One region of the Dickeya ananatis genome, then DNA from elsewhere that is predicted to be linked to it. Evidence: predicted binding sites of a transcription regulator. Region 1 holds the regulator's gene; each other region holds the start of a gene.

Region 1 (10,603 bases):
GTGGCTGGACGCTTGCCCTACCCGGGAAAACCAGTGTCTGCAACGGCTGCAGGTGGAAGAGCAGCAGCCTTATCAGTTGATTGCATCGCCAGATGAATCTGCCAATGCCCTCCATCTGCGTCAGCAGGTCTGGATCCACCATGTGAATCTGGCCGCCGGTGAACAACATCACCTGACACTGAACGGCAACCGGGCTTATCTGCAGTCGATTTACGGTACTCTGCATATTAATGGGAATAGCGCGCCGATACCGAGCGTATTGCGTTGTGGCGACGGTGCGTTTGTTCAGCAGGAAAAGAGTCTTATCGTTCGGGCAGAAACCGCCGCACGTGCATTACTGATAGACCTGGTGGTCTAAGTGCCTTCGGGCTCAGCAGACGAATCCCCCTAATGCGGGAGCCACCCAAGTAACCTCGATGTCGCTATCTCGGCGTTTTTGTCCAGTCATGATAATATGCCGGGATAATTTCACACTCGCTTCAGGGTTACTGCAATGGATTCAACCAATCCGGACAAACTTGTTGCCCAGGCTGAACAGCTTTGTCAGCAACGCAATGTACGTCTGACGCCTCAACGTCAGGAGGTGTTGCGTTTGATGGCCCTGCAGCCTGGTGCGATCAGCGCGTATGATCTGCTGGATCTGCTCCGTGTTTCCGAACCGCAGGCCAAACCCCCAACCGTCTATCGCGCACTGGATTTTTTGCTGGAACAAGGTTTTATCCATAAGGTGGAATCTACCAACAGTTATGTACTGTGCCATCATTTTGAGGAACACAGCCATACGTCGGCGCTGTTTATCTGCGATCGGTGCGGACAAGTGACAGAACGCCAGACGGAAGGGGTGGAAGAAACCCTGCACCAGCTAGCCAAACAGGCAGGTTTTGCCTTGCGTCACAGCGTGGTGGAAGCGCATGGTTTGTGTGGCGAATGCCAACAGGTTGAATCTTGCGAACATCGGGACAGTTGCCATCACGATCACAGCATCCCCGTGAAAAAACGCTGAACAGCGAAAACGATGAGGTGCCAAGTGTGAAGCGCTGCTTCACACTGCTTTATCCTGATTTCTCTTGAATCCATTGCTTCTCCTGAATTCATTTCTGAATTCATCGCCCTTCCCTGACGCAAACCGGAGATCAAACCGGGAAATAAAAGGTGCCCATCCAGACACACTGGACACCAGTATGGGCAATGCGCATCACCCATCAAGGGCGGACTGGAACAGGGGCGTCAGCTCCAGTCGCTGTTGCGGATAACACCCACCGCCAACCCTTCAATGGAGAAGTTTTGCTCACGCAAATCGACAACGATCGGTGAAAACTCTTTATTTTCTGCCAGCAACTGAACAATGTTGCCCTGCTTTTTCAAGCGTTTAACTGTCACTTCATCTTCAATGCGCGCGACAACAACCTGACCGTTACGCACATCCTGCGTTTTATGTACCGCCAGCAGGTCACCATCCAGAATTCCGATGTCTTTCATCGACATCCCACTCACCCGCAGCAGAAAATCAGCGCTGGGTTTAAACATTGCGGGATCAACCTGATAGTGACATTCGATATGCTGCTGAGCCAGCAGCGGTTCACCGGCGGCGACACGGCCAATTAACGGCAGACCTTGGTCTTCTTCTTCCATCAACAGGCGGATTCCACGAGAAGCGCCCGTCACAATTTCAATGACGCCTTTACGTGCGAGCGCCTTGAGGTGTTCTTCGGCTGCATTGGGCGAGCGGAAGCCCAACTGACTGGCAATTTCGGCCCGGGTGGGCGGCATACCGGTTTGTGAAATATGATCGCGAATCAGATCATAAACCTGCTGTTGTCTGGTAGTTAGCGCTTTCATTCCGCCCCCTGTTTGTTTATACAGTTTCGCTGTGAGTATATACAGGGAAAGTGCCTATGGGAACCGCGAGATTGCTATTGCACGGATTTTTCTGTGATTATGCAGAGCGTCACGCAAAACGGCTCCACAGTATCCCGCCCCACACGACTGCCGCCAACAGACAGGCGACGAATACCGCCGCCGAGCCGATGTCTTTGGCCCGGCCTGACAATTCGTGGTAATCCGTACCGACGCGATCCACCACCGCCTCAATCGCACTATTGACCAGCTCAAACAGTACGATCAACACGACTGCGCCGATCAACAGCAGTCGTTCCACCATGGAAACCGGCAACCAGCAGGCAATAATCACCGCGACCAGCGTAAGCAGGAGTTCCTGTCGAAACGCCGCCTCATGCTGCCATGCCTGTTTCAATCCTTGCAGCGAATAACCCGTCGCTTTGATGATGCGGGTCATTCCGGTTGCTTTGTTCATGCGTACTCCGCCTTTAATTTGTGGTTGGCCATGATTTTAACGCGCAGCCCTGGTTTCATCACCACAGATATCCTGTCTGGTTTCTGGTATCCTTGGCCCGAATTGCTAACAAGAGGCTTCTGGTTGTTATGTCAGGTTGGCGTATAATTTACTATAAACTACTGAATTTCCCGCTAAAATTACTGGTTAAAAGTAAGGTCATTCCACAGGATCCCGTTAATGAACAACGGTTGGATCCGGCGCGGCCCATTTTCTATGTCCTGCCTTACAACTCCAAGGCGGATTTGCTGACTCTGCGCACGAAATGTCTGGAGCAAGGCCTGCCCGATCCGCTGCAACCACTGCAGATCGATGGAAAAACCTTACCGAGCTACGTTTTCGTTAATGATGGCCCGCGTCTGTTCCGTTATTACGTGCCTAAACAGCAGTCGATAAAGCTGTTCCACGATTATCTGGATCTGCATCGCAACAATCCGCAACTCGATATACAGATGGTGCCGGTATCCGTCATGTTCGGTCGTTCGCCTGGCCGCGAAGGGCAGAGTCAGGGCACACCACATCTGCGCCTGTTGAACGGTATTGAAAAATTCTTCGCCGTGTTATGGCTGGGACGCGACAGCTTTGTACGTTTCTCCGTCCCCGTATCACTGCGTTACATGGCAACCGAGCACGGCACCGATAAGACTATCGCCCACAAGCTGGCACGCGTAGCACGGATGCACTTTTCTCGTCTGCGGCTGGCGGCAGTCGGCCCGCGTTTGCCGGTCCGCCAGGAGCTGTTCAATAAGTTGCTGTCTTCCCGCGCTATCGCCAAAGCGATTGACGATGAAGCGCGGGTGAAAAAGATTTCGCATGACAAAGCCCAACAAAACGCCATCACGCTGCTGGAAGAGATTGCTGCCGACTTCTCCTATGAAGCCGTGCGGTTATCAGACCGTGTACTGAGCTGGACCTGGAACCGCTTGTACCAGGGCATCAACGTGCATAATGCCGAACGGGTGCGTCAGCTGGCACAAGACGGGCACGAAATCGTCTATGTCCCCTGCCACCGCAGCCACATGGACTATCTGCTGCTCTCCTACGTTTTGTACCATCAGGGCCTGGTGCCGCCGCATATCGCTGCCGGCATCAACCTTAACTTCTGGCCGGCTGGCCCCATTTTCCGTCGTCTCGGCGCGTTCTTCATCCGCCGCACGTTCAAGGGCAACAAACTCTATTCCACGCTGTTTCGCGAGTATCTGGGTGAGTTGTTCACCCGGGGTTATTCGGTGGAATACTTTGTCGAAGGCGGCCGTTCCCGTACTGGTCGTTTGCTGGAGCCCAAGACCGGCACACTAGCCATGACCATTCAGGCGATGCTGCGCGGTGGAACTCGCCCGATCACATTAGTGCCGATTTACATCGGCTATGAGCATGTGATGGAGGTGGGCACCTACGCGAAAGAGCTGCGCGGCGCGACCAAAGAGAAAGAGGGTTTCCTGCAAATGGTGCGCGGGTTACGCAAACTGCGCAACCTCGGTCAAGGATACGTGAACATCGGCGAACCGCTGTCGTTGACCACGTACCTCAACCACCACGTACCACAGTGGCGTGATGCCATCGATCCTATCGATCCGCAACGACCAGCCTGGCTGACGCCAACCGTGCAGGATATCGCCGATAACATCATGGTGCGTATCAACAATGCCGCGGCGGCCAACGCAATGAACCTGTGTTGTACTGCGCTGCTCGCCTCCCGCCAGCGGGCGTTAACCCGTGAGCAGATGGAAGAGCAACTGGAGTGTTACCTGCAACTGCTGCGTAATGTCCCTTACAATCAGGATGCCACCGTGCCGAATCGAACCGCTGCCGAGCTGTTGGATCACGCACTGGGTATGGATAAGTTCGAAGTGGAGAAGGATAACGTCGGCGATATTATCATCCTGCCGCGCGAGCAGGCGGTGTTGATGACGTACTATCGCAATAACATCCAGCATATGCTGGTACTGCCGTCGTTAGTTGCCAGCATCGTGATGCACTGCCGCCGTATTACAACCGCCGAGCTGCTGCGCCAGATAACACTGATTTATCCGCTGCTACAGGCTGAATTGTTCCTGTATTACGAGAAAACCGCACTGGCGGACGTACTGAATGATCTGGTCGCCGAGCTGGCGAATCAGCAACTGATTCAGACCCGAGATGATGTGCTGGAACTGAACCCTGCACGAATCCGTACGTTGCAATTGCTGGCCGCCGGTGTGCGTGAAACGCTGCAGCGTTATGCCATTACGCTGGCGTTGCTGAACGCCAACCCGTCCATCAGCCGTGGTGCGCTGGAGAAAGAAAGCCGCAGTATGGCGCAGCGTCTGTCTGTATTGCATGGTATTAATGCGCCAGAGTTTTTCGACAAGGCGGTCTTCTCAACGCTGGTCAACACATTGCGTAACGAAGGGTACGTCAGCGATACGGGTGAAGCCGTGCTGGAACATGTGCAGGCAATTTACGCCATACTGGGTGAACTGCTCACGCCAGAAGTCAAACTCACCATTGAAAGTGCCAGCCTGGCGCAGGAAAGCAGCGAAAGCGAACCCGCTGTGAGTCTGGCTGAAAAGGAAAAAGAAAAGGAAGACGTCGAGTAACGATGAAGCCCTGCGCAGACGCGCAGGGCTGTTTTACCACTCAATAACCGCCCTGTTGCGATAAAACAGCCAGCCACAAAACTATTTTTCTTTTATAAAACTATCTTGCTTTTATAAAACAACCTTTCTTTTATAAAACCATCTTTCTTTTACAAAACAATCTGCTACAAACAGCTTACTACAGAAAACCGGCTACAAACCAAACAGGATGCCGAAAAACAGCACCATGCCGACATAATTGTTATTGTTGAATGCCCGGAAGCAGTCATCACGTTCACGCCCGGCAATCAGCCGTTGCTGATAAGCGAACAAGGCAGCAGCCACCAGCACCGACCAGTAGAAAATCTGGCTCAACCCCATCATCCTTCCTAGTGCCAGCATCGCCACCAGCGTCATCAGTTGCAGTACGCCGATAATCAAGGTGTCATGACGGCCAAACAAGATGGCGGTGGATTTTATCCCAATCTTGAGATCATCGTCGCGATCTACCATCGCGTATTCGGTGTCATACGCGATGGTCCAGCAAATGTAGGCAAAAAACATCAGCCAACAGGCGGCAGGCAAGGATTCGCTAACGGCGGCATACGCCATCGGGATAGACCAGCCAAACGCGGCTCCTAAAACCAGTTGTGGCAGATGGCTAACGCGTTTCATGAATGGATACACCCACGCCAGCGCCAGCGCGGCAACCGATAACCAGATAGTCAGCGGGTTCATGGTCAGTACCAAACCAAACGCCAGCAATACCAGAACAACAAACAGCACCTTGGCAGATTGTTCACTCACTAACCCGGCGGGTAACGGTCGTGCGGCGGTACGTTTGACGTGCCCATCGAAATGGCGATCGGCGTAGTCATTAATCACACACCCTGCGGCACGCATCAAAAATACCCCTGCCACAAACACCAGTAACGTCCAGAGCGTCGGTGCGCCACGTCCTGCCAGCCATAATGCCCACAGTGTTGGCCATAACAGCAATAACGTGCCAATCGGCTTATTAATACGCATCAAACGGAAATACGCACCCCAGCGTCCTGACGTTAACAATCTTTCCAACGCCTGATTCTCCTTTTGCATTCAGCCCTGATGGGCGTCGGGGAAATAAACGGGGGCATCCGGCAAAAATAGCTCGGTAATCAGCAACGGATTGCCCGACAAAAGCAAACGCGCACGCCGCACCCACAGCGCGCCACATCGACCAGTTTGAATCACATCGCGCGGCGGTGGCCCTTGCAGGAACAAATAACGCCCCAGTGGCGTATTGCCAATCTGCGTCAGGTCAATATCAGCCTCTTCCAGCGTCTGCTCCGGTATCACAGTGCGGCCGAATAACCAGGGCTTGCCGTCACCTGACAGCGTAACCTCACGTAGCCAATAGCGCTCACTCAACGGCAACAACGCCGCTTCACCCGCCACCTCTGGCGACGAGACAAACTGCTCCTGCCCGACTTGTACCGTCAGGCGTAAGCAATGCCGTTCAAGACGGCGCGTCATAGACTCGTGGTAAACCAGCCAGTCCATCACCGACGCAGGTAATTCTTCAGGCGCGCACCACTCAACCGAGTGCAGGCTAGCCAACGCCTCATCAGACATCTCTTCCATTCCACCCGGTGTTTAATAAATAAAACGCGCTTATTGTAACGCAGAAGCTCATTGTAGCGAAGAAGCGTGCGCTGATAACAGGTTCCGAACCCCGCGTTAACGATTTGAGCGATTTTCACACAAGATAGCTATCCAGCTCACAGCCTGTTGCAAATGCATGGTGCGGCGTCACGCATCAGATACGTTGTAAATAGATGCGCTGTAAAGACGTCACGGGCGAGCGCAACACACCAGAGCGCTGGCACCATAAAAAAAACTACCCGGCGAAAGCCGGGTAGTTTCTTGTGCGACGGGTATCGTAGCGAAGATATCGCTACGACGGCGCGGCTGATTACATCATGCCACCCATACCACCCATGCCGCCCATGCCACCAGCAGCACCTAAATCAGGCGCATCGCCTTTCGGCAGCTCGGTCACCATACATTCGGTGGTGATCATCAGGCCCGCTACGGAAGCCGCGTACTGCAGAGCAGAACGGGTTACCTTGGTCGGATCCAGAATACCCATGTCGATCATGTTGCCATACTGCTCGGTTGCCGCGTTGTAACCGTAGTTACCTTCACCCGCTTTCACGTTGTTAGCAACCACAGACGGCTCTTCACCGGCGTTGGAAACGATCTGACGCAGCGGCGCTTCCATGGAGCGCAGTGCAACACGGATACCCACGTTCTGGTCTTCGTTGTCGCCAGTCAGTTTGCTGATAGAGGCCGCTACGCGCACCAGCGCCACGCCACCACCGGCAACCACGCCTTCTTCAACGGCAGCACGGGTCGCGTGCAGCGCATCTTCAACGCGGGCTTTCTTCTCTTTCATTTCAACTTCGGTCGCAGCACCGACTTTGATAACCGCAACACCGCCAGCCAGTTTAGCTACGCGCTCCTGCAGTTTTTCACGATCGTAGTCGGAAGTCGCTTCTTCGATCTGCTGGCGAATCTGGGTAACACGACCCTGAATTGCCGCTTCGTCGCCCACGCCATCGATGATGGTGGTGGTGTCTTTGTTGATAACCACACGTTTAGCCTGGCCCAGATCTTCCAGCGTCGCTTTTTCCAGCTCCAGACCGATTTCTTCAGAAATCACAGTACCGGCAGTCAGGGTAGCGATGTCCTGCAGCATAGCTTTACGACGGTCACCGAAGCCCGGCGCTTTCACCGCAGCAACTTTCACGATACCGCGCATGGTGTTAACCACCAGCGTTGCCAGCGCTTCGCCTTCTACGTCTTCAGCGATGATCAGCAACGGTTTGCCAGCTTTGGCAACAGCTTCCAGCACCGGCAGCATTTCGCGGATGTTGGAGATTTTTTTGTCAGCCAGCAGGATGAATGGGCTTTCCAGCTCAACAGAACCAGTTTCCGGTTTGTTGATGAAGTACGGAGACAGGTAGCCGCGATCGAACTGCATACCTTCAACCACGTCCAGCTCGTCTTGCAGACCAGAGCCTTCTTCTACGGTGATCACGCCTTCTTTACCTACCTTTTCCATGGCTTCAGCGATCAGCTTGCCCACGGTTTCGTCGGAGTTGGCGGAGATGGTACCTACCTGAGCGATAGCTTTGGTATCAGCGCAAGGAACGGACAGTTTTTTCAGTTCTTCTACAGCAGCGATAACCGCTTTGTCGATACCGCGTTTCAGATCCATCGGGTTCATGCCCGCAGCAACGGCTTTCAGACCTTCGTTAACGATAGCCTGAGCCAGTACTGTCGCGGTGGTGGTGCCGTCGCCTGCTGCATCGTTAGCTTTAGAGGCAACTTCTTTCACCATCTGAGCGCCCATGTTTTCGAACTTGTCTTCCAGTTCGATTTCACGCGCAACGGACACGCCGTCTTTGGTGATGGTCGGCGAGCCGAAGGATTTGTCCAGTACTACGTTACGGCCTTTCGGGCCCAGTGTAACTTTTACTGCATCAGCCAGCACATTAACGCCACGCAACATTTTTACTCGAGCGTCATTACCGAATTTTACGTCTTTAGCTGCCATTGGTAGTTTCCCTTGAATTCGTTTCGTTCAGTTCACAGATGATTACGTAAGATTAGGCTTCAACAATCGCCAGAATGTCGCTTTCAGACATGATCAACACCTCTTCGTTGTCGATCTTCTCAGTCTTCACGCCATAGCCATCATTGAAAATGACGATATCGCCTACTTTCACGTCCAGCGGTTTCACTTCACCGTTTTCCAGGATGCGGCCATGGCCAACAGCCAGGACTTCACCACGGGTGGATTTACCCGCTGCAGAACCGGTCAGAACGATGCCGCCAGCAGATTTTGACTCAACTTCTTTGCGCTTGACGATTACGCGGTCATGCAATGGACGAATTTTCATTGATAGCTCTCCTTTGAGAAAGTCCATATCAGCTTAGGTTAAATGCCGGATGTATCTGACATCCGGCCTTGTGGTGAACTAAGTGGGGACGTTTCACGACGCTTCAAGGGAGGAAAGAAATTTTTTTTGCATTAAATGAAATTTTTCTGCCAAACCCCGGCGACAAACGCGCCCGACGCCAGTCAACGCCCCACAGGGGCCAGATTTAGCGATGCGAGGAACCACCGGGTGGGTTGCCGTTGTGGTGATTATCGTTGTTATGGTCGTTGTGATGATCGTTGTCGGATTGATCCAGCCGCTCATGCTCATCTTTACGCTGAAACTCACCTTCAAACACATTGCCCTGACCACCTCGGCTATTCGGCCCGGGACGCCCCCCCCCAGACTTGCAGGTGCGGCATCAGTTTAAGCGTCAGGTGTTTTTGTATCGGCGGCAGCAACAGCAACAACCCGAGAAAATCGGTGAAAAATCCCGGCACCACCAGCAGGAAACCGGCCAGGATCAACGACACGCTCTTAACCAGCTCGGCCGCCGGACTTTCTCCCGCCTGCAAACGCTGCTGCATCAGCATAATGTTCTTCACTCCCTGGTTGCGCACCATGGAGATCCCAATGCAGGACGTCATCACGACCAACAGCAGCGTGACCGCAACGCCCAGCACATCGGCCACCCGAATAAAGATGGAGACTTCGATGTAAACGAACAGAAAAATCAGTAAAAGCGGTAACCAGCGCACCCAAAGCTCCTGTGGTTAATAGCTAACTCATTGATAAAAATGTTTACTCAACATCACGCGGTGATACAGAAGACCTCGCGCTGTCATCATGATCAGGTATGAAGATACGACCAGTCGGCATGGTACAGTACCTTATACTCGTACACGCCATTTACCCATTATTGGCGGGCGCTGATCAAGGAGATGGTAGTGCAGTCGCCCTTTTTCAACCACGATGATGAGGTATCTACCTATTTCTGTACGAGGTCATGACCCTCATCACAGATCATGCTCCAGGAGAGAAATGACTGCCCATATGTGATCCGGGCAACGGAAATACTGTTAACCAACAGAATATCATAATAGCAACAGCAAGCATGGTGGTTAAACATTCTGCTGCTGTACTCCACGGTAAGACGATACACCCTATAAATTCTAATCGACAGAAGTATAAGAGAAGGCTCTCATGTCAGATAACATTCGTATTGAAGAAGATCTGTTAGGTATCAGAGAAGTTCCGGCTGATGCGTACTACGGCGTCCATACACTGCGTGCTATAGAAAACTTCTATATCAGCAACCAGAAAATCAGTGACGTTCCGGAATTTGTACGCGGCATGGTGATGGTGAAAAAAGCCGCCGCCATGGCTAACCGTGAACTCCAAACCATACCGCGCAAGATTGCCGACACCATCATCAAAGCCTGTGACGAAGTGTTGGTCAACGGCAAATGTCTGGATCAATTCCCGGTCGATGTTTTCCAAGGTGGCGCGGGTACATCCGTCAACATGAACACCAACGAAGTGCTGGCCAACATCGGTCTGGAACTGATGGGCCACAAAAAGGGGGAATACCAGTACCTGAACCCCAATGACCACGTCAACAAATGCCAGTCTACCAACGATGCCTACCCTACCGGCTTCCGTATCGCGGTATACACCAGCATTTTGAAACTGGTCGAAGCGGTCACCGTACTGGGCGAAGGCTTTGAACAAAAAGCGAAAGCATTCGAAAACATCCTGAAAATGGG
Region 2 (10,603 bases), 360 kb from region 1:
GAACCAGGATGTGCCGGGTTGATGGTTTCCGCCCCTACCTGCGCCATACGCAACCCGTCACGCGCACGCGCCATGGTTAATTCCGCATTAACCGCATGGCGTTCACGATCGGCGTTGATTGGGTCGAGCAGCGGTTCTGCTATCGCATCCGCCAGTCGGTCAACCGCGGGTTGTAACGCGTCATTTTCCACTTCAAGGTAAAACGCCGTGCGGTAAGAGGCCGTGCTGGCATTGTGACTGCCGCCATGCATTTTCAAAAACTCGGCCAATCCATCGGCCTGTGGATAGCGTTTCGACCCCATCAGCAACATATGTTCCAGATAATGGGCCAACCCGGGTTGCTGCGGGGGGTTATCCAGCGAACCGACCGGTAACGCTAACGCCGCCAGTGAGCGGGTAGCCTGAGCATCAGAAACCAGCAGCACCGTCATCCCGTTGTCGAGTCGTATCGCCTGATACTGCCTTACATCATTCTCACTCTTTCGTATCGTCTGCGGCAGTGGCTGCCAGCCATCCGAGGCCTGAGAGAGTGGTAACCAGAAAAACAACAGCAGTACGCTAAACCACACACAAGATTTCCGCATTACTCTCTCCAGAGGCGTTATATATAGGCTCTTATTTCAGGCTACGGGTTACCGCGTTGTTCAACAGCGTCGGGGGCATCACAAAACCAGCGACTGAGCGCCGCCCGATAGCGATAAGGCGTGACCACCGTCACCGTTACACGACGGCAAAACGGTGGATAGGCTTGTTCGGTACGGTTCACATCCCATCCGGCTGGAACGAGCATCGACGATAAAACCGGCCCGACGTTTTCCCCCTCCAGTTTCTGGTGAGCCAACCGCCACGCCTGACGCTGTTGCATCTGATGCAACAATGATTGCTGAAGTACCTGATGATATTGCAAGAGCCCTGCCAGCGAAACCGCGAATAACAGCATTGCCACTAGTGTTTCCGGCAAACTGAAGCCAGCACTGGCGTAACCGCCACACTTTTTATTGTGTCGGAACACAGACCTGCTCCATCGTATCCGGACAAAAATCTGACCACCCACCCATAATGGGCCGGATATGGCCATCTGCCGCGGTGACCTCCATCATAACCCGGTGATAAAACGCCAATGGTTGCCGTTCGCCATGAACTCGCCCCTCACCTCTCAGCAAACCGGAGCGGTCATCGTGATTGATACGCAGGCACGCGCGCAGTTGTGCCGACGGCAAGGTCTGACATTGCCATTCATCAGTCGCCGACCAGCGTAGCGACAGGCCCCAGCTCAGTGACGACAGCCCTTGATTGAAAGCCTGCCAGAAACGCTGCTCCTCAATACCTTGCTGCAACTGGAGATCCAACTGACGTTGTAACCCACCCAACATCAACATGCCTATCATCATTACCAGCATAACGACCACCAGTATGCTGCCCCGTTGCTGTCTATAGGGGTGTCCACATGACCTGTATGGGCTGCGTGGTCTATGTAACCGGTGTGGTGTCCATTGCCTAACCCTACATTGCCTAACCCGCATGATTTCTCCCGGCAACCAGGCTCTCAACCTGCTGGCGCTGCCTGGGACGTGTTGTCCAGTAGCCCGCCAGTAATAACCGGTAGCGCGGCTGCACACCGGACGTTTCCCGGGTGACGTCAAAACGGGTAATCGTCACCTCACCAGGATCCAGTAACCTCTCCCAGCGGTTTCCCTGACAGCGTGGGCCACCCGTTTGAACCTCCAGCGCGCCAGCACGCAGACGGTAACTGAAAAACTCAGGCTCAGATTGCTCTGCCGTTTCAAAGCGGCCATTACGATTCACGTCGTAGGCGACCGACAGACAGCTCACCTGCTTCGAGGCGTCAGTCTCCAACGTCAATGCCGTTCCCTGACAGCGACCAGCACAAAAACCGGCACGGCGAATATCTTTTTCGATGCCGAATAACGTCTGCCTCAACACCTGCTCCAGACGAAGCAAGCTGGCGCTGTCCTGCGTCTGGGCCCGTAGCAACGGCAACAGTTGTGCCACCGCCAGCATCGTCATACTGCTCACCGCCATCGCCAGCATCACCTCCGGCAGGGTAAAGCCGCGTACACATCGTCTGGTCGATACGCTCAGCATAGCGGTATCCCCTGCACTGGCTGTAATTCGCTACAAAGGCGCAAGCGCCCACGCACTGAAATCACCACGCGCACGCGCCCTGCCGGGTTACCCACGGTGAGGTGCCCGGCTTGTGCCGCATTACGCAACCCGTAAAACATCAGCCGATCACTGGTTGTCTCAACCAGTGCGACGTCCTGCGAAGCGCGGGTAAAAATGAGAGGGTCGTCCGGTGGGCAGACGGCAGGTTCCGTACCGCGCCCTGTGCACCAGTTGCCGGGCGCTGATTTGACCCACAGACTGTCGGTCTGATTACGCCAGTAAGCATTCGCCTGTATACGGCCGATGAATGCCAGCATGTGGCGAGCATGCTGCTCCAGCATCAACGCCTGACGGTAAGACAGCCAGCTGTGCCACCCGCCGCCTGCCAGCAACGCCACAATGGTTATCACCACGATTAATTCCAGCAGGGAAAAACCCTGCTGCCTACGGTTGGTTTTGTCCATAGCGGCGATTTTAAAGTGCGGTATCAGTATGAATAGCGTTGAAGCATGAAGTTACAGGACGTATCGCAAACAGTATGGAGGGCAACCGCAACAGACAGGGAAAATGCGTGGTCGCTCGCAAACTGGCGCCCCCGTCTCCACCGACAGATAAAAAAACCGCCCATCGACAAGGTACCGGACACAACAACAGGGAAAAGCACGCGCAAGAGCGCTTTTGTATTGTCGGCAGTACCCGCCTCTGGGCGGTGAGATTCGTGCGGGATTAAGATTTAGACCGCGACCGGTGCCTTGATGGCAGGATGCGGGTCATATCCCTCGATGTCGAAATCTTCAAAACGATAATCAAACAACGACTCCGGGCGGCGCTTGATAACCAGCTTCGGCAAGGGACGCGGCTCGCGGCTGAGCTGCAGGCGAGTCTGCTCCAGGTGGTTGTTATAGAGATGGGTATCGCCACCAGTCCAGACGAAATCACCGACCTCCAGATCGCACTGCTGCGCCATCATGTGCACCAGCAACGCATAACTGGCGATGTTGAACGGCAGGCCAAGGAAGATGTCGCAGGAGCGCTGATACAACTGGCAGGAGAGTTTACCGTTAGCCACGTAGAACTGGAAAAAAGCATGGCAAGGTGCCAGCGCCATTTTATCCAGCTCACCCACATTCCAGGCGGAAACGATGATGCGGCGAGAATCCGGATCCTGCTTCAGTTGATTCAGCACGGTCTGGAGTTGGTCTATCTGGCGCCCATCCGCTGCCCCCCAGGCGCGCCACTGCTTACCGTATACCGGCCCCAGTTCGCCATTCTCATCCGCCCATTCATCCCAAATAGTGACCTTATTGTCATTCAGGTAACCGATGTTGGTATCGCCATTGAGAAACCACAACAGTTCGTGGATGATCGAGCGCAGGTGGCAACGCTTAGTGGTCACCAGCGGGAACCCCTCCTGCAGGTTGAAACGCATCTGATGACCGAAAATCGATAACGTTCCCGTGCCCGTGCGGTCATCCTTGGGAGTCCCTTCTTCGAGCACTTTTTTCATCAGTTCCAGATACTGTTTCATACCACCTCTATCTCAATAATTTATCAACAATTACTGCCGGGCTGACTGCCGACGGTACGCCCATACCATCATCAGAATACCCGCTAACACCATCGGTACTGACAGAATCTGCCCCATACTGATGCCGCTAAACAGCCCCAATTGTGCATCCGGCTGGCGGAAAAATTCCACAATAATACGGAAACAGCCGTAGCCAATAAGAAACAGCCCAGATACGCTGCCCATTGGGCGCGGTTTACGAATAAACACATTCAGAATGATGAACAGCACTACCCCTTCCAGCGCCAGTTCATACAACTGCGACGGATGACGCGGCAACACACCGTACTGGTTAAAAATGGCCTGCCACTGCGGATTACCCGCCGCCAGCGCCATGTCTTCACCGCGAGAGCCAGGGAACAGCATCGCCCACGGCGTGTCAGTCGTGACACGGCCCCACAGTTCACCGTTGATAAAGTTACCCAGACGGCCCGCGCCCAGACCAAACGGAATCAACGGCGCGATGAAATCAGAAACCTGGAAGAAATGGCGTTTGGTACGGTGCGCAAACCACAGCATAACCGTGATAACACCCAATAATCCGCCGTGGAAAGACATGCCACCGTCCCACACCCGGAACAGATAAAGCGGATTATCCAGAAATAAAGGGAAAGCATAGAACAATACATAACCCAGACGGCCGCCGACAAACACGCCAAGGAAACCGAAGTAGAGCAGGTTTTCTACTTCGTCTTTGTGCCATCCGCTACCCGGTTTGTTCGCCCGGCGCACCGCCAGCCACATAGCGAACACAAACCCGACCAAATACATCAATCCATACCAGTGCAGGGAAACCGGTCCTAATGAAAAAATCACCGGATCAAACTTGGGAAACTCCAGATAGCTCGTCGTCATCAATCACCACATTCTTGTTGCTTTGTCCCTGATTTCGGGGCTATTAAGGGGCCGAGAGAAGGCAGCACCGCCATCGCCCGTCTGCGGTTGCGCATAATAGCATAGCCAGTAGAAACAGTTGGCAACGAGGAATAAAAGAACTGTAAACATTTCCGGGTAACGCCGTCCGGATGAGGGAATCAGGATGGAGAAATCCGGGTAGAGAAATCGAACGGCCTGCGTTTAACGCCCACCACGAATCAAACCGCCCAATCCCCGCTCTTCAATGAAAATCGACGCCCACTGACGGACTTCACTGGCGGTTTGTGCGTTAAGCACTTTATTGACCAATTGGCGTGTTTCATCCTCGCCAATGCGGCGCAGCAGATATTTGATGCGGGCAACGCTGCGTCCGTTCATGCTCAGCGTGCGGAACCCGAGACCAATCAGTAACAAGGCCCCCATCGGTTCACCTGCCATCTCGCCGCACACCGAAACGGGCAGCCGATAATGATGGCATTGGGTGATTATCATGTTCAGCGCCTGCAACATTGAGGGATGCAAGCTGTCGTATAACGAACCAACATGTGGGTTATTGCGATCTACCGCCAGTAAGTACTGGGTCAGATCATTGGTACCAACGGAAACAAAATCGATACGGGATGCCAGATGCGGCAACAGGAATAACACCGACGGCACTTCAATCATAATGCCGATACGCGGGCGCGGTGACGGGAAGCCAAGCAGTTCCGACACCTCCGCTGCCGCCCGGTCGATCAACCGTTTTGCTTCATCGATCTCATCCAGGCTGTTGATCATCGGCAGTAAAATGCTCAAATTGCCGATATGGGCGTTGGCACGCAGCATGGCGCGAACCTGAATCATGAAGATTTCTGGCTGATCCAGCGTGACACGAATACCGCGCCAGCCCAGACACGGGTTTTCCTCACTGATGGGCAGATAAGGCAACTGCTTGTCGGCACCGATATCCAGCGTACGCAACATCACCGGTCGGGTCGGATACAGCCGCAGCATGCCTTCATACTGCGTCATCTGTTCCTCTTCCGAAGGAAAACCATTTTGTAGCATGAACGGAATTTCGGTGCGATACAGGCCGACGCCGTCAACCTGGTTGATAAAGCGCTTCTCATGCTCGGCGCTCAGACCGGCATTGAGCATCACATCCACCCGTTCGCCGCTTTTCAGCACCGCCGGGCGTTCCATATCGTCTTCCGCCAGCCGGGTGAGCTCGTTCTCCTCGCTCAACAGACGTTGATACTCCTGCACCAGCACCGGCTCTGGGTCCACCAGCAGCTCACCGCGATACCCATCCAGAACCAGCAGGCGCTGATGCAGTAGATCAGGCTGAATATCCGCGCCCATCAACGTGGGGATGCCCATCGCCCGCACCAGAATGGCAGCGTGGGAATTGGCAGCACCGTCATAAGCCACCACCCCAGCCAGACGATCCTGCGGGACTTCGGCCAGCAACGTGGCGGTCAGCTCATCGGCCACCAGAATAAAACGCGGCGGCCACTGCCCATTGCTTTGAGCATTGTCGTCAAGGTGAAACAGCAGACGCTGACCTAACGCACGCAGGTCACTGGAGCGATCTCGCAGGTAAGGGTCCTGCAGACTGGCAAACTGCGCCGCGAACCGCTCGATCACGACTTTAACGGCCCACTCAGCCACGCTGCCGGTATCCACTTCCTGAAACAAATCACGTTTCAGACGGGCATCGTTTAGCAAGTGAGAATAGAAATCGAAGATGGCCGCGCTCTCTTTTTGCGAGCTGGCGCTAAAACGTTTGCTGAAACGGCGAAACTCCGCGCCAGCCTCTTCCATCGCCACCAACAATCGGGAACGTTCACGATCACTGTCGAGACTGGAGGCAGGAAACACCAGTTCCAACGACGGCTGGCTACGATCCTGCCAGCCCGGTGCAATAGCGACGCCGGAAGACGCCGCCATCGCTTTAATGCGTGTCTGGCGGTATTGCCCGAACAACGCCTTCATTTGGGATAGGGAAAGGATGGCCGCCATCTGGGTGGCCAGCGTCACCATGAATGATTCTTCGTTTTTGTCGAACTGCCGGTGCTCGCGCTGCTGCACCACCAACACGCCCAATAACTGACGCCGGTGGATAATCGGCACACCCAGAAAGGAGCGAAAGTGCTGCTCACGGACAGCAGGAATAAATTTGAAGCTAGGGTGGCTTTGCGCATCCGCCAGATTGATAGGCTCCGCCCGCTCGCCCACCAGGCCGACAATCCCCTGACCAAACGCCAGCGTGATGGTACGACCGCGCGGCTTTTTCAACCCGCGCGTCGCCATCAGGTAATAACATTGACGATCGTGATCAGCCAGATAGATAGAACAGACTTCCGTATCCATCGCCAGACAGGTTTCATTAACCAGAATATCCAACGCATCACTCAGCCGGGCCGCGGCCGCAACCTTTTCAATAATTTCTCGCAGTCGCGTGAGCATCATGATGTGTCGGATTATCCTCGTTTTCGTCTGGTGCCTGATGATATTCGGGTAGCCGAATTCTCCTGTAGCTGCATCACGGCGATGACAAATTCCTTCATCACCTTACGGTAAACATCCCGTTTGAACGACACCACCTGGCGTACCGGATACCAGTAGCTCACCCAACGCCAGCCGTCGAATTCCGGGGTGCCGCTGCTTTGCATATTGATGTCGGATTCATTACACATTAACTGTAGCAGAAACCATTTTTGCTTTTGGCCGATACATACCGGTTTTGTATCCCAACGCACCAAACGTTTTGGCAATTTATAGCGTAACCAGCTTCGGGTGGAAGCCAGGATACGAACGTCCTTTTTCCGCAGCCCCACCTCCTCGAACAGTTCGCGGTACATCGCTTGTTCCGCGCTTTCTCCGGGGTTGATCCCCCCTTGAGGAAACTGCCAGGAGTGCTGGCCGTAGCGGCGAGCCCACAATACCTGACCCTGCCGATTACAAATTACAATACCAACATTCGGGCGGTAGCCATCATCGTCGATCACCGGACTACCTCGATAAACTAGAATGCAAAGATGACTCGATTGTTTCACACTCCTGACAGACGGTAAACTCCCGCTTTACATCCCTTTTATTGATGTGTTTGCGACAATCGCGACACATGTCGGTGGCTCGGGTCGCAGCCTTGCCATTCCCACGAGATTTTAGATAACACATCGGTAACCCACAGATAGGATCGAAGTTATAAACATTCGCCTGGCAATTCCGTCGGTTTATTCACTTTTTCTGTGGACATCTTTGTGAAGAACATCATGAAAAAGTGCGCAAAACTCATAGCAACTTTTATGTGAGCATGATCTACAACGCTAAATTGCCATTCCCTTTCAACGAATTAACCGGCTTTTCCCCGTTCCATCCACTTCTCACCACCACCCGATGCGAATCCGGTTTTCAGAATGGCGAAAGATCGCACTACGACGGTTTTATCCACAGGCAACGAGGAAAAACCAGCCAAAAAATCAGCAAAACCAGCAAAACCACCGTCCGTCAAGGCTGTAAATCAAAACAGTAATCCTGAGTTATCCCGGTTATCCCAAAAATCTGTGGATAACATAGTGTAAAATCCTGTTCATTGTCGGTGTCTTGTCATGAACAAAAACCGGCGGTATGTTTTTCGCTGTGGGGAGCAGGAGAAAAATCATAAAAGAATCATGCTATTATTATTTTTCTCCTGAATAGCTGAATGCCTGACGTTATCCCCCGTTATAGCTGTATTTTTTTTAATCAACCCTGTTATCAGTAACGGATACTCGATCCATGCAGACACCCACGCCCCATCAGGTACCACCGGACAGCGAACACACACTGTTGCTACGGGCGCAAACACTGGCCGGTTACTCACTGGCGGAGCTGGCCCGAATCGCCCAATTACCGCTGCCCGCCGACCTGAAACGCGACAAAGGCTGGATAGGCGTCTTGTTGGAACGTTTTCTGGGTGCCAGTGCCGGCAGTAAACCCGAACAGGATTTCCCTGATATCGGGATTGAATTAAAAACCATCCCGGTGGATGAACAAGGACGCCCACTGGAAACCACCTTTGTCTGTGTAGCGCCACTCACTGGCAACAGCGGTGTCACCTGGGAAAGCAGCCATGTGCGCCATAAATTGGCCAGAGTGCTGTGGATTCCGGTGGAAGGTTCACGCCCTATTCCACTGGGGGATCGGCGTATCGGTGCGCCGCTGTTGTGGAGCCCCAGCCCTGAAGAAGAACAACAATTACGTCAGGATTGGGAAGAATTGATGGATTTGATCGTGCTGGGCAAGGTGGAAAGTATTACCGCCCGTCACGGTGAAGTGTTGCAGTTACGCCCCAAAGCCGCCAATAGCCGGGCGCTGACGGAAGCCATTGGTGAACACGGGCAACCGATTATGACGCTACCACGCGGTTTTTATCTGAAGAAAACCTTTACCACACCGCTACTGGCCCGCCATTTTCTGTTGTAATAACCCAGAGCAGCGGTATACCAAGAGTGCCCCTCTGGGTATATCTCTCTCACCTGATTCCCGGTGCGCCGAGACCACAGCCTGAAAAGAGGGCGGCGATAAATCCGCTTGCCTGTGCGGCATCAGGCCGGAGATAATAGTCATTTACATTTCGTTTAAGGATGTACTGAGATAATGCTCGATTGGATCGCAGACCCTAATGCCTGGCTGGCGCTAGGGACCCTCACCATATTGGAAATCGTCCTTGGCATCGACAACATCATCTTTTTGTCGCTGGTCGTCGCCAAACTCCCTAAACATCAGCAGAATAAAGCCCGACGCATCGGTTTACTCTGCGCCATGCTGATGCGACTCTGCCTGCTGGCGTCAATCGCCTGGGTTATCAGGCTGACCAATCCGCTGTTTAGCGTATTCGGACAAGCCGTTTCTGCCCGCGACCTAATCTTATTCTTCGGTGGCCTGTTCCTTATCTGGAAATCCAGCAAAGAAATTCACGAAACGATTGAAGGCGGTGCGGAAGATCATACATCACAGGTACACTCGTTCCTCGGTGCCATCGTGCAGATTATGCTGCTGGATATCATCTTCAGTCTGGATTCCGTGATCACCGCAGTCGGCCTGTCTGACCACCTGTTTATCATGATGGCCGCCGTGGTGATTGCCGTCGGTGTCATGATGTTTTCCGCACGTCCTATCGGTGAATTCGTCGACCGTCACCCCTCGGTGAAAATGCTGGCGTTGTCGTTCCTGATTCTGGTGGGCTTTACACTGATTCTGGAAAGCGTGGCGATTCATGTGCCGAAAGGCTACATCTACTTCGCCATGTTCTTCTCCATGTCGGTGGAAGCACTGAACCTGATGCGCGGTAAGAAATCCGTCAAAAATCAGTAATTCTCTGGCGGGAAACGGTGCATTCACCGTTTCCCTGCTTATCCTTACGTATCTTTTTAATTTTTTTACCATAAATCCTAACCTCATCCGAACGACGCTTTGCTAGACTGAAAAAATGTTCAATTTTTTTGCTAAACAATAGGTAAATTCAGCATGCGATCCCGGATAACAACCGCCATTGCCCTGACTTTTGTGGTCCTACTCTCCGGCTGTGCCAGCCACTATGTTATCGCCACGAAAGACGGTCAGATGCTGTTGACCAAAGGAAAACCCGTGCTGGATCCTGCAACCGGACTACTCAGTTATACTGATGAAGATGGCGTACAACACCAGGTCAACAACAACGGTGTTTCTCAGGTAATGGAACGCTAAGGGGTGATTCAGGGCGGTTTGAGGGATACGGACCAAACCGCCTTCGTTGCAGCGATCCGGTCAGGGGAACGTCGTTTTTGCCCTGATCAATGCGTAGTCTGACCGCACAAAGGGTCTTCCCCCCTCGCCACGGCTTAGTTATAGTCAAAATTGCGGTGCCGTCGCACCCGCGTTACTCAGAAGAATAAAAAGGAAACCGCAATGCTCTATCACCGTATTCCCCACAGCAGTTTGGAAGTCAGTACACTCGGTTTGGGTACCATGACCTTCGGCGAGCAAAATAGCGAAGCAGACGCCCATGCCCAGTTGGATTTTGCGGTT
Region 3 (10,603 bases), 1.4 Mb from region 1:
CGGGTGCGGTTAGCCCATTTTGCGTTGTTGAAGCGCTTGTTGGCTGCTCTGCATGGGATGCCTGCGCCCGTTCGGCCTCACGAGCCTGCTGTTCAGCCAGCCGCTGTGAAGGCAGTTTGATACCATACGATGCCAGCTCACGCCGTGTGGGAATGCGCACCGGATTGGGTCGCGGCAATTCCGGCCCCATACCGCGTTTCACCTGCGGATTATTCTCTTCATCAGTAGTGAATGCCGGCATAAACGGCGTCGCACTCTTAGGCTCCGGTTCACTGATTGCCGCGACAGTACTCGCAACGGCAGCCTCTGTTGTCACCGTCGCTGCTGTTCGGCCAATACGATCGTCTGCCTGCAATGTCAGCGGCTGCCAGTCCGGCATAGTTTCCAGCAAGGATGGCGCAGAGCCAAACGATGATGACATGACACCGCCAGAGACAGACGATGGCGGATAGGACATCGTCACCGGAGGGACATCCGCTCGCTGAGCGACTTCTGGTGAGGGTTTCATGGGCGATGGCACTGAGTACGCAGTCGGTTCTGGCAACGGCGTCATCGCTATCGGTTCAGGATGTGGCTTCAGCACCGGTTCCGCATCAGGCATCGCCGTCGTGTGCTGACTCTGATTTTCTCTCTGCAGCACATCCACTGCTGCCGCTACTGTGTCAGCGACTGGGGTAGCTAGGGTAGCTGACGTATCCGCCTGTGCTGATGCGGCCGCCACTGCCGATATGGCCGTCACAGCGGGTGCGGAAAACAGCACGTCGTCTTCATCCTCGTCTGCCGGGGACGGTGCAGGCGCAATCAGCACATCGTCTTTATCGGCATGCACGTGCTCCTCACGCAAACTATCGTGACGGGAGGCGTCGTGTTTCGCGTCTACGGGTTGTTCATCGATATCATCGTCATCGTAAAGGTAGTCATCTTCACGACGACGGCCGGAAAAGAGTGTCAGGCATCCCATGACACCAGCACCGATCTTTTCCGCAATCGTCAACCAGGACCAGCCCGTGAACAGGGTCAACCCTGCCGCCCACACGCACAACAAAATCATGGTGGCACCAATATTGTTGAAGCGCGGAATCATTGAGCTACTGAGCAGGCTGCCTAGTACCCCGCCAGAAGCGAAATAGTAGATGTCGTCTACGTTAAGCGCTGCCAGCCCACAGGACGTCAGTATCAAGGCTAATGTGCCGATAAGGCGCAATGAAAGGGCAAAATAATCCAACGTGGCGCGTTGTCCGCGCTGGCGATGGACAACCCAGCACAGCGAGATCATCACAACAGGAATGGCATACGCCAGTACGCCAAAAACGAAAAACAGGGTATCGGCCAGCCAGGCCCCTACCCCGCCCCCCAGATTATGAATCGGCTCATGCCAGGCAGTCTGTGACCAACTGGGGTCCGAAGGGCTGAAACTCAGTAGCGCTACCGCCAGATAAATAGCAAAAAGCACCACGACGATTAACATCGCTTCAAGTAAACGTCGACCCGCGCTGAGTTTTTCCAGCGTGATGTCTTTATCTTCTGTGTATTCCTGGCTCAAGCGTCTCTCCAGGTTCCCTGTAAATGTTTCATGATAAAGCGCCGAGTATCCCCCGGCGCCATACTGTACAGATTCACAGGAGTGTAGCTGAATTTATCAGGTTATGCACCTTTGCCGTCAGCGGGTCTTGATGACCAGCCGGTTGCTTTGCTTCACTTCTTCCATCACCACATAGGTGCGGGTATCGTTCACACCCGGCAGACGCAACAGCGTTTCTCCCAGCAACTTACGGTATGCCGACATATCCGGTACACGGGTTTTGAGCAAATAGTCAAAATCCCCAGAAACCAGATGACACTCCTGGATTTCCTCAAGTTTTTGCACGGCTGCATTGAACTGTTCAAATACATCCGGCGCACCACGGTTGAGGGTGATTTCAACGAACACCAACAACGACGCATCGAGATAATGCGGATTCAGCAGTGCGGTATAGCCATTAATAAAACCCTGTCGTTCCAGACGCCGAACGCGCTCCAGACACGGGGTTGGCGAAAGCCCGACCCGTTTGGAAAGTTCCACATTTGAGATACGCCCGTCTTTTTGCAATTCGTTCAGGATGTTGCGATCGATACGATCAAGATCTTTTCCCGGACGCTTTTTCGTGTCTACCATTCTTATTGTCTCTCTTCACCCTTCCCTGTTAAACCGCTGTCTCTGACCAACTTCAATGTACCAGAGCCACCCCTAAAGAAGACCCCTGCCTTTTGTAATGTGGTCCTGCTCTGTTCCAACCGCGTTTACGGAAACGTTATAGCGATACCGATTATAGATAACCGGGCCGACGCCGCCGATTCAGACCCAAACGCATAAAAGCCGGAGCATTCAACTATTCACATACAAAATATTTCCTCTTCCAAGGATGTTTTCGCAAAAGCACAGCCGATTGTCAAAGTAAAACAATTAAAATCAGAAGAAAGTGCCAGATTCAGCCTCTGCACCCCATTAGTGCAGCGTTTTCATACGTCACCTGCCACCAACCAGACGCGTTACCCGCGCCTGCCGATATTTCGTAACGATTGAACTAATAGCCAACAACATTTCTCCACACTTTTTTTACGCAGGTAATTTCCTTACAATCGGCTACATCGTCCGTTCGAGTGAAATGAGGAACTCATGAGCACTGCCAAACATCGTAAACTATTGATTCTGGGTTCAGGCCCGGCAGGCTATACCGCCGCGGTCTATGCTGCGCGGGCAAACCTAAGTCCACTGCTGATCACCGGGATGGAAAAAGGCGGTCAGTTGACGACCACCACTGAAGTGGAAAACTGGCCTGGTGACGCGGATGACCTCACCGGTCCGTTGCTCATGGAGCGTATGCACGCCCATGCAGTCAAGTTCAATACCGAAATCGTGTTTGATCACATCACGCGGGTTGATCTACAAACTCGCCCGTTCCGCCTGTTTGGCGACAGCGACGAGTACACCTGTGATGCCTTGATCATCGCTACCGGTGCATCTGCCCGCTATCTGGGGCTGCCGTCCGAAGATGCCTTCAAAGGCAAAGGCGTATCCGCCTGTGCTACCTGTGACGGTTTCTTCTATCGCAACCAGAAAGTGGCGGTCGTCGGCGGTGGCAATACCGCTGTCGAAGAAGCGCTGTATCTGTCCAATATCGCCGCTGAAGTGCATCTGATCCACCGCCGCGACAGTTTTCGTGCAGAAAAGATTCTGATCGACCGCCTGATGGCCAAGGTCAGCAGCGGCAATATCGTTCTGCATACCAATCGCACGCTGGATGAAGTGCTGGGTGACGATATGGGCGTAACCGGTGTGCGCCTGCGCGAAGCAACTGGCGAAGCAACCGAACAGCTGGATGTCGCCGGGGTATTTATCGCTATCGGCCACAGCCCGAATACCGCCATTTTTGGCGACCAGTTGGCGTTGGAAAACGGCTACATCAAGGTGCAATCCGGTATTCACGGTAACGCCACACAAACCAGTATTCCCGGTGTCTTCGCCGCTGGTGATGTGATGGACCATATTTATCGCCAGGCCATTACCTCTGCCGGTACCGGCTGTATGGCGGCTTTGGATGCTGAACGCTATCTAGACGCGCTCGCCAAGTAATCATTACTGGCCTTGCCCGCCTTCCAGACCCGGTCATGATCATGACCGGGTTTTTTATTGCCTGCCGCCGAGATAAAAATTGATCGCTCCCCTACCCTGGCATCGGCTTTTCATTTGCACAACCCCAACACCGAGGTAACATGACGCCACAACAGCCATTACACACATGATTGTGTTAAGTAACGGCTACATAAGCGTTATTTTCATGTAGCAACTGGAACCGATCGGCACCTGATGAAAGACACCCGACAACGAGAACTGACCCACTGGCTGAAACAGCAAAGCCGCCTGGCACATCGCTGGCTACGACTGTCTCTCCTGCTGGGCATGGTAAGCGGCCTGCTGATTATGGCGCAGGCATGGCTATTGGCATCACTGCTGCACGCCCTGATTATCGACCATACGCCGCGAGATCACGTAGTGATGACATTTCTGCTACTGGCGGCCACTTTCGTATTACGAGCCTTCGTCAGTTGGGTACGTGAGCGTGTTGGTTTTCGCTGCGGACAAACCATTCGCCAACATATCCGTCAGCAGGTATTGGATCGCCTGCAGCAATTGGGGCCAGCCTGGATTCAAGGCAAACCGGCGGGAAGTTGGGCGACGCTGATTCTGGAGCAGGTCGACGACATGCATGATTACTATGCTCGCTACCTGCCGCAAATGTATCTGGCCGTGATCATTCCCGTACTGATACTGATTGTTGTGTTTCCAGTGAACTGGGCGGCAGGGTTAATCCTGCTGACAACCGCACCGTTGATCCCGCTGTTCATGGCGATGGTTGGTATGGGCGCAGCCGACGCCAACCGGCGCAATTTTCAGGCACTGGCCAGACTGAGCGGCAACTTTCTTGATCGATTACGCGGTCTGGACACCCTGCGCCTGTTCCATCGCGGCGAAGCAGAGATCGAACAGATTCGTCAGGCATCCGAGCAGTTTCGCAGCCGGACCATGGAAGTGCTGCGTATGGCCTTCCTCTCTTCCGGCGTGCTGGAGTTTTTCGCTTCCATCTCCATCGCGGTAGTCGCCGTCTATTTTGGCTTTTCCTACCTTGGCGAGTTACATTTCGGCAGTTACGGTACCGGAGTCACCTTGTTTGCCGGTTTCCTGGTACTGATTCTGGCACCGGAATTCTTTCAACCGTTACGCGACCTTGGCACCTTCTATCATGCCAAAGCACAGGCGATTGGCGCCGCAGAAGCGTTACACCGCTTTATGATGGCCGCCAGCGAAGAAACCGGAAGCGGTACACACCTTTTTCACAGCGATACCCCTGTCACGCTCATCGCCGATGAACTCATTATCTTGTCGCCTGATGGTAAGACGCTGGCAGGACCGCTGAGCTTCAGGCTGGAAGCCGGTCAACGCGTCGCGCTAGTCGGCCCGAGTGGTGCCGGGAAAAGCTCTCTGCTGAATCTACTGTTAGGTTTCCTGCCATATCGCGGCTCACTAACCGTCAATGGTGAAGAACTGCACACCCTATCGCCCACTTCATGGCGACAACACCTGAGTTGGGTGGGGCAAAATCCGCATTTGCCCGAATCGACCTTACGTCAGAATGTGTTGCTGGGACGACCGGATGCCTCGGAGCCGTCGCTGCAACAGGCGCTTGAGCGCGCTTATGTCCACGAATTTTTGCCGCAGTTACCGCAAGGTCTGGACACGCCACTGGGCGACGGTGCCGCCCGACTATCGGTCGGTCAGGCACAGCGGGTCGCGCTGGCACGTGCGCTGCTTCATCCATGTCGATTGCTACTGCTGGATGAACCTTCCGCCAGTCTGGATGCACACAGTGAGCAACGGGTGATGAGCGCGCTAAACGATGCCTCACGTTCGCAGACTACACTGCTGGTGACACACCAACTCAGCGAAATTCGGGACTACGACGCCGTCTGGGTCATGGTCAACGGGCAGTTAGTCCAGCAGGGTGATTACCTCACGCTGAGTCAGGTAGCCGGCCCCTTCGCCACGCTACTGATGCAACGCCGGGGAGAACTGTAAGATGGAAAAAATTCGCGTAATGCAGGTACTTAAACCCTTTTTGGCGTTGTATCGCCGCCATTTTTTTCGGCTCGGACTGGGCATCATACTGGCAATTCTTACGTTGCTCGCCAGTATTGGTCTGTTAACACTGTCAGGTTGGTTTCTGGCCGCGTCAGCGCTGGCTGGGCTGGCTGGATTAGCCACATTCAACTATATGCTGCCCGCTGCGGGTGTGCGTGGCGCGGCCATCCTGCGTACCGTCAGCCGTTATTTTGAGCGACTGGTAAGCCACGATGCGACTTTCCGCGTTTTGCTACATCTTAGGGTGTTCACCTTTAGCCGCATTCTGCCGTTGTCACCGGGTGGGTTGATTCGTTTTCGCCAGGCAGAACTGCTCAACCGGCTGGTAGCGGACGTAGATACACTGGACCACCTCTACCTGCGCGTCATTTCACCGCTGATCAGCGCGCTGGTGGTGATTGTGGCGCTGGCCTATGGGCTCAGCTTTCTCGATACTTCGCTGGCGTTGACGCTGGCAGCCATCATGCTGGCGTTGCTGGTAGTGCTACCGTTGGTTTTTTATCGTGCCGGACAACCTGTCGGTGCTGATCTGACTATGCTGCGTGCGCATTACCGGGTGCAACTGACGACCTGGATTCAGGGGCAGGCAGAACTGGCTGTCTTCGGCGCATTGACACATTTTCGTCAGCAGTTGGAAATACTGGAACTGCGCTGGTTTGAACGACAACGCCAACAAGCCGGACTCAGTGCACTGTCGCAAGCTATCCTGATTGCTGCCAGCGGCCTGACCGCCACCCTGATGTTATGGCTGGCTGCCGGCGGCGTAGGTGGTGATAGTCAGCCGGGAGCGCTCATCGCGCTATTTGTGTTTACCGCCCTTGCCGCATTTGAAACACTGGCCCCTGTGGCGGGTGCATTTCAACACATCGGCCATGTGGTGGCCTCCGCCACACGGGTCAATCAGTTACTGACATTACGCCCATCGGTCACTTTCCCCACCCAGGGGCCTGAACAGGTAAAACAGGTTCAGCTTACGGTGGATAACGTGAGTTTTACCTACCCGGAGCAAAGCCAACCAGCACTGAGCGGCGTGTCGCTCACGCTGACACCGGGCGAGCATGTCGCCTTGCTTGGTCGCACCGGCTGTGGTAAATCGACCCTATTGCAGTTACTGACCCGTGCATGGGATTGCAACACTGGCGAAATTCGCCTGAATGACACGCCGCTTGCCGCATGGCCGGAATCGACATTGCGCAATGCCATGAGCGTAGTACCGCAGCGGGTGCATATTTTCAGTGCGACATTGCGGGAAAACCTGCGTCTGGCGGCACCGTCTGCCAGCGACGAGCAGCTCAGCGCCGTGCTCACTCAGGTTGGGCTGGAAAAATTGCTGGATGACCAGGGGCTGAACGCCTGGCTGGGCGAAGGGGGACGCCAGCTCTCCGGCGGCGAACAACGCCGTATTGGCGTAGCACGAGTCCTGCTCCACCCGGCCCCTTTAGTGTTGCTGGATGAACCTACCGAAGGGCTCGATGCCGATACCGAACAGCGTATACTGCAATTGTTGCGGCAACACTGTCTTGGTAAGACCCTGATCGTCATTACCCACCGTCTCAACGGGTTGGAAAGCATGGACAGGCTGTTCGTGATGGATGGCGGGAAACTGGTAGAACAGGGGTCACATCACAGCCTGATGGCGTTGCAGGGGCGCTACTGGCAATTTCATCAACACCTGTAGGCTGAGGTGAGCATGTTACTGTGTGAACTCTCCCCATTCTCACTGCAGTTTCCCGACCCGCAAACGGCGCTGCGCGACCCTAACGGTCTGCTGGCTTACGGCGGCGACTTGTCGCCCGAGCGGGTATTACGTGCCTATCGGCAAGGCATTTTCCCATGGTTTTCTCAGGACGACCCCATTCTATGGTGGTGCCCTGACCCACGGGCGGTACTGTTTCCGGCGCAATTCCACCTCAGTCGTAGCATGCGAAAATTCATGCGCCGCGCCGATTATCGCGTCACACTCAATCAAGCGTTTGAGGCCGTGATCTCCGCCTGTGCCAGCGAACGTGAGGAAGGTACCTGGATTGGCGAAGAGATTATTCGTACCTATTGCCAGTTGCATTCGGCAGGTGTGGCCCATTCGGTTGAGGTCTGGCACGGCGAACACCTGGTTGGTGGGTTATACGGCATCGCTCAGGGTGCGCTGTTTTGTGGCGAATCCATGTTTAGCCGGGCGGACAATGCCTCCAAATACGCTCTGGCGACGTTTCTGCAGCACTTTGTGCATCACGGCGGCCAATTGATTGACTGTCAGGTACTTAACGACCACACAGCCTCTCTGGGGGCGACAGATATCCCCAGACGCGAGTTTCTGCACTTGCTGCAACAGTTGCAACATAAGGTCTTACGCGACGGATGCTGGCACCCGCAGTCACTGCCTTTCCCCCTTGTCGGGGCGACATCCGCGGGCGATAAATGAACGGTGGCTGCTCACGCGCCTTTACATAATGAGGGTTTTTCGGCATTATCTTGCCGGTTAAAAACTAAGGTAATTACACCTAGAGGACTCGATGGCCAAAGAAGACAATATTGAAATGCAAGGCACCGTGCTGGATACGCTGCCCAACACCATGTTCCGCGTTGAGCTGGAAAACGGGCACGTGGTTACCGCTCATATCTCCGGTAAAATGCGTAAAAACTATATCCGCATCCTGACGGGTGACAAAGTGACTGTGGAACTGACCCCGTACGACCTGAGCAAAGGCCGCATTGTCTTCCGTAGCCGTTAACAACCGCACTATCGTCTGAAGCGATAGGCCGGTATGTTTACCTTTCAGCCCTTGCCTCTGGCGAGGGCGTTTGCATTTTAAGGTGGCACGTTACTTACCCACCTATTAATTCAAACGATTCGGGTGCCAGTTGGCACACAAAGACGGTCATACCGTCATGAAAAAGGGCATCTGACGATGCCCTTTCTATTTTCGTTCGAGATGTAGATGGGTATGAAACCTATTTGGTTTGAGGAGTGTGCTTACCTCAGCGCCACACACTCCGTTAACCCCACTAGTGAACCACACCTTCCGCCTTGTTTTTCTGGGCGCTCAGGAAACGGTAAGTCAGTTGCTGGGCAGCGTTATCCAGTTCCACCTTCACTGAGCCGCCGTCCACCAACGAGCCAAACAGTAACTCATTCGCCAACGGTTTCTTGAGGTTTTCCTGAATGACGCGCGCCATCGGTCGGGCACCCATCGCTTTGTCGTAGCCTTTCTCTGCCAGCCAGTTGCGTGCTTCTTCACTGACTTCCAACGACACGCCTTTGGCATCCAGCTGTGCCTGCAGTTCGACGATGAACTTGTCGACAACCTGCTGGATCACCTCTGCCGACAGATGGTTGAACCAGATGATGCCATCAAGACGGTTGCGGAATTCCGGCGTAAAGACCTTCTTGATCTCTTCCATCGCATCGCTACTGTTATCCTGCTGGATGAGGCCAATCGACTTACGCTGGGTTTCACGCACTCCGGCGTTAGTGGTCATCACGACGATAACATTACGGAAATCCGCTTTGCGACCATTGTTATCCGTCAGCGTCCCGTTATCCATCACCTGCAACAGCAGGTTGAATACATCCGGGTGCGCCTTCTCGATTTCATCAAGCAACAATACCGAATGCGGGTGCTTGATGACCGCGTCGGTCAGCAAACCGCCCTGATCGTAACCGACATAACCCGGAGGGGCACCAATCAAGCGACTGACTGTATGGCGTTCCATGTACTCCGACATATCGAAGCGTAACAACTCGATATCCAGCGCTTTTGCCAGTTGCACCGTGACTTCGGTTTTCCCCACCCCCGTAGGCCCGGCGAACAGGAACGACCCGACAGGTTTACGCTCATGACCCAGCCCTGCACGGCTCATCTTGATGGCTTCGGTCAGCGCTTCGATAGCTTTATCCTGTCCAAAGACCAGCATTTTCAGGCGGTCACTCAGACTACGCAGCACATCACGATCACTGGCGGAGACCGTTTTCTCCGGAATACGAGCGATACGGGCAACCACCGATTCAATATCCGCCACATTGACGGTTTTCTTGCGTTTGCTGGCTGGTAACAGACGGCAACGCGCACCTGCTTCATCGATAACGTCGATGGCCTTATCCGGCAAATGACGATCATTGATGTATTTCACCGCCAGTTCTACTGCGGCGCGAATCGCTTTAGCGGTATACCGCACATCATGGTGCGCTTCGTATTTCGTCTTCAGACCGTTAATGATCTGTACCGTTTCTTCCACACTCGGCTCAGTGATATCGATTTTCTGGAAGCGGCGGGCCAGCGCACGATCCTTTTCAAAGATATTGCTGAATTCCTGATAAGTGGTGGAGCCTACCACGCGAATCTTGCCGCTAGACAGCAGCGGTTTAATCAAATTAGCCGCATCCACCTGACCACCGGACGCCGCACCAGCCCCGATAATCGTATGGATTTCATCGATAAACAGAATGCTGCTCTGATCCTGCTCCAGTTGCTTGAGCAGCGATTTAAAGCGCTTCTCAAAGTCACCACGGTATTTGGTACCGGCCAGTAAGGAACCGATATCCAGCGAGTAGATCGTGCACCCGGCCATCACCTCCGGTACGTCGCCCTGCACAATACGCCAGGCCAGCCCCTCAGCGATGGCGGTTTTCCCCACACCGGATTCACCGACCAACAAGGGGTTGTTTTTGCGACGGCGGCACAATACCTGAATGGTGCGCTCCAACTCGCTGTCACGGCCAATCAACGGGTCGATGCCACCCACTCGGGCAAGCTGGTTGAGATTTGTAGTGAAGTTTTCCATACGCTCCTCCCCGCCAGCCTGTTCTTCGTTAACCGGATTCTCCGGATTTGCAGCCGGGCCGGACTCTTCTTTGCGCGTACCATGGGAAATGAAATTCACTACATCCAACCGGCTGACGTCGTGTTTACGCAGCAGATAGGCGGCCTG

The links. The regulator LexA, encoded in region 1, represses DNA repair genes until DNA is damaged. The targets are predictions, from matches to a motif close to TNCTGTATGTACATACAGNA.
Positions count from the first base shown of each region.
Region 2: a site for LexA is predicted at 8,067-8,086, ahead of mutH (DNA mismatch repair endonuclease MutH). Genes of this name have one in related genera too.
Region 3: a site for LexA is predicted at 1,605-1,624, ahead of FGI04_RS09545 (DNA translocase FtsK 4TM domain-containing protein). Genes of this name have one in related genera too.

Region 1 covers NZ_CP040816.1:3,589,407-3,600,009, forward strand. The annotation lists gene FGI04_RS15920 (pirin family protein) at 1-358, shown strand, start outside; gene zur (zinc uptake transcriptional repressor Zur) at 494-1,003, shown strand; gene lexA (transcriptional repressor LexA) at 1,228-1,839, opposite strand; gene FGI04_RS15935 (diacylglycerol kinase) at 1,949-2,314, opposite strand; gene plsB (glycerol-3-phosphate 1-O-acyltransferase PlsB) at 2,443-4,932, shown strand; gene ubiA (4-hydroxybenzoate octaprenyltransferase) at 5,125-6,009, opposite strand; gene ubiC (chorismate lyase) at 6,010-6,525, opposite strand; gene groL (chaperonin GroEL) at 6,866-8,512, opposite strand; gene FGI04_RS15960 (co-chaperone GroES) at 8,565-8,858, opposite strand; partial or broken gene FGI04_RS15965 (FxsA family protein) at 9,064-9,595, opposite strand; gene aspA (aspartate ammonia-lyase) at 10,041-10,603, shown strand, end outside.
Region 2 covers NZ_CP040816.1:3,224,428-3,235,030, forward strand. The annotation lists gene ptrA (pitrilysin) at 1-584, opposite strand, end outside; gene FGI04_RS14235 (prepilin-type N-terminal cleavage/methylation domain-containing protein) at 626-1,012, opposite strand; gene FGI04_RS14240 (YgdB family protein) at 996-1,400, opposite strand; gene FGI04_RS14245 (prepilin peptidase-dependent protein) at 1,513-2,106, opposite strand; gene FGI04_RS14250 (prepilin peptidase-dependent protein) at 2,100-2,591, opposite strand; gene thyA (thymidylate synthase) at 2,861-3,655, opposite strand; gene lgt (prolipoprotein diacylglyceryl transferase) at 3,686-4,549, opposite strand; gene ptsP (phosphoenolpyruvate--protein phosphotransferase) at 4,772-7,018, opposite strand; gene rppH (RNA pyrophosphohydrolase) at 7,033-7,560, opposite strand; gene mutH (DNA mismatch repair endonuclease MutH) at 8,333-9,019, shown strand; gene FGI04_RS14280 (TerC family protein) at 9,194-9,910, shown strand; gene FGI04_RS14285 (YgdI/YgdR family lipoprotein) at 10,064-10,282, shown strand; gene FGI04_RS14290 (NADP(H)-dependent aldo-keto reductase) at 10,484-10,603, shown strand, end outside.
Region 3 covers NZ_CP040816.1:2,166,364-2,176,966, forward strand. The annotation lists gene FGI04_RS09545 (DNA translocase FtsK 4TM domain-containing protein) at 1-1,543, opposite strand, end outside; gene lrp (leucine-responsive transcriptional regulator Lrp) at 1,661-2,155, opposite strand; gene trxB (thioredoxin-disulfide reductase) at 2,657-3,613, shown strand; gene cydD (heme ABC transporter permease/ATP-binding protein CydD) at 3,848-5,614, shown strand; gene cydC (heme ABC transporter ATP-binding protein/permease CydC) at 5,634-7,355, shown strand; gene aat (leucyl/phenylalanyl-tRNA--protein transferase) at 7,368-8,096, shown strand; gene infA (translation initiation factor IF-1) at 8,188-8,406, shown strand; gene clpA (ATP-dependent Clp protease ATP-binding subunit ClpA) at 8,681-10,603, opposite strand, start outside.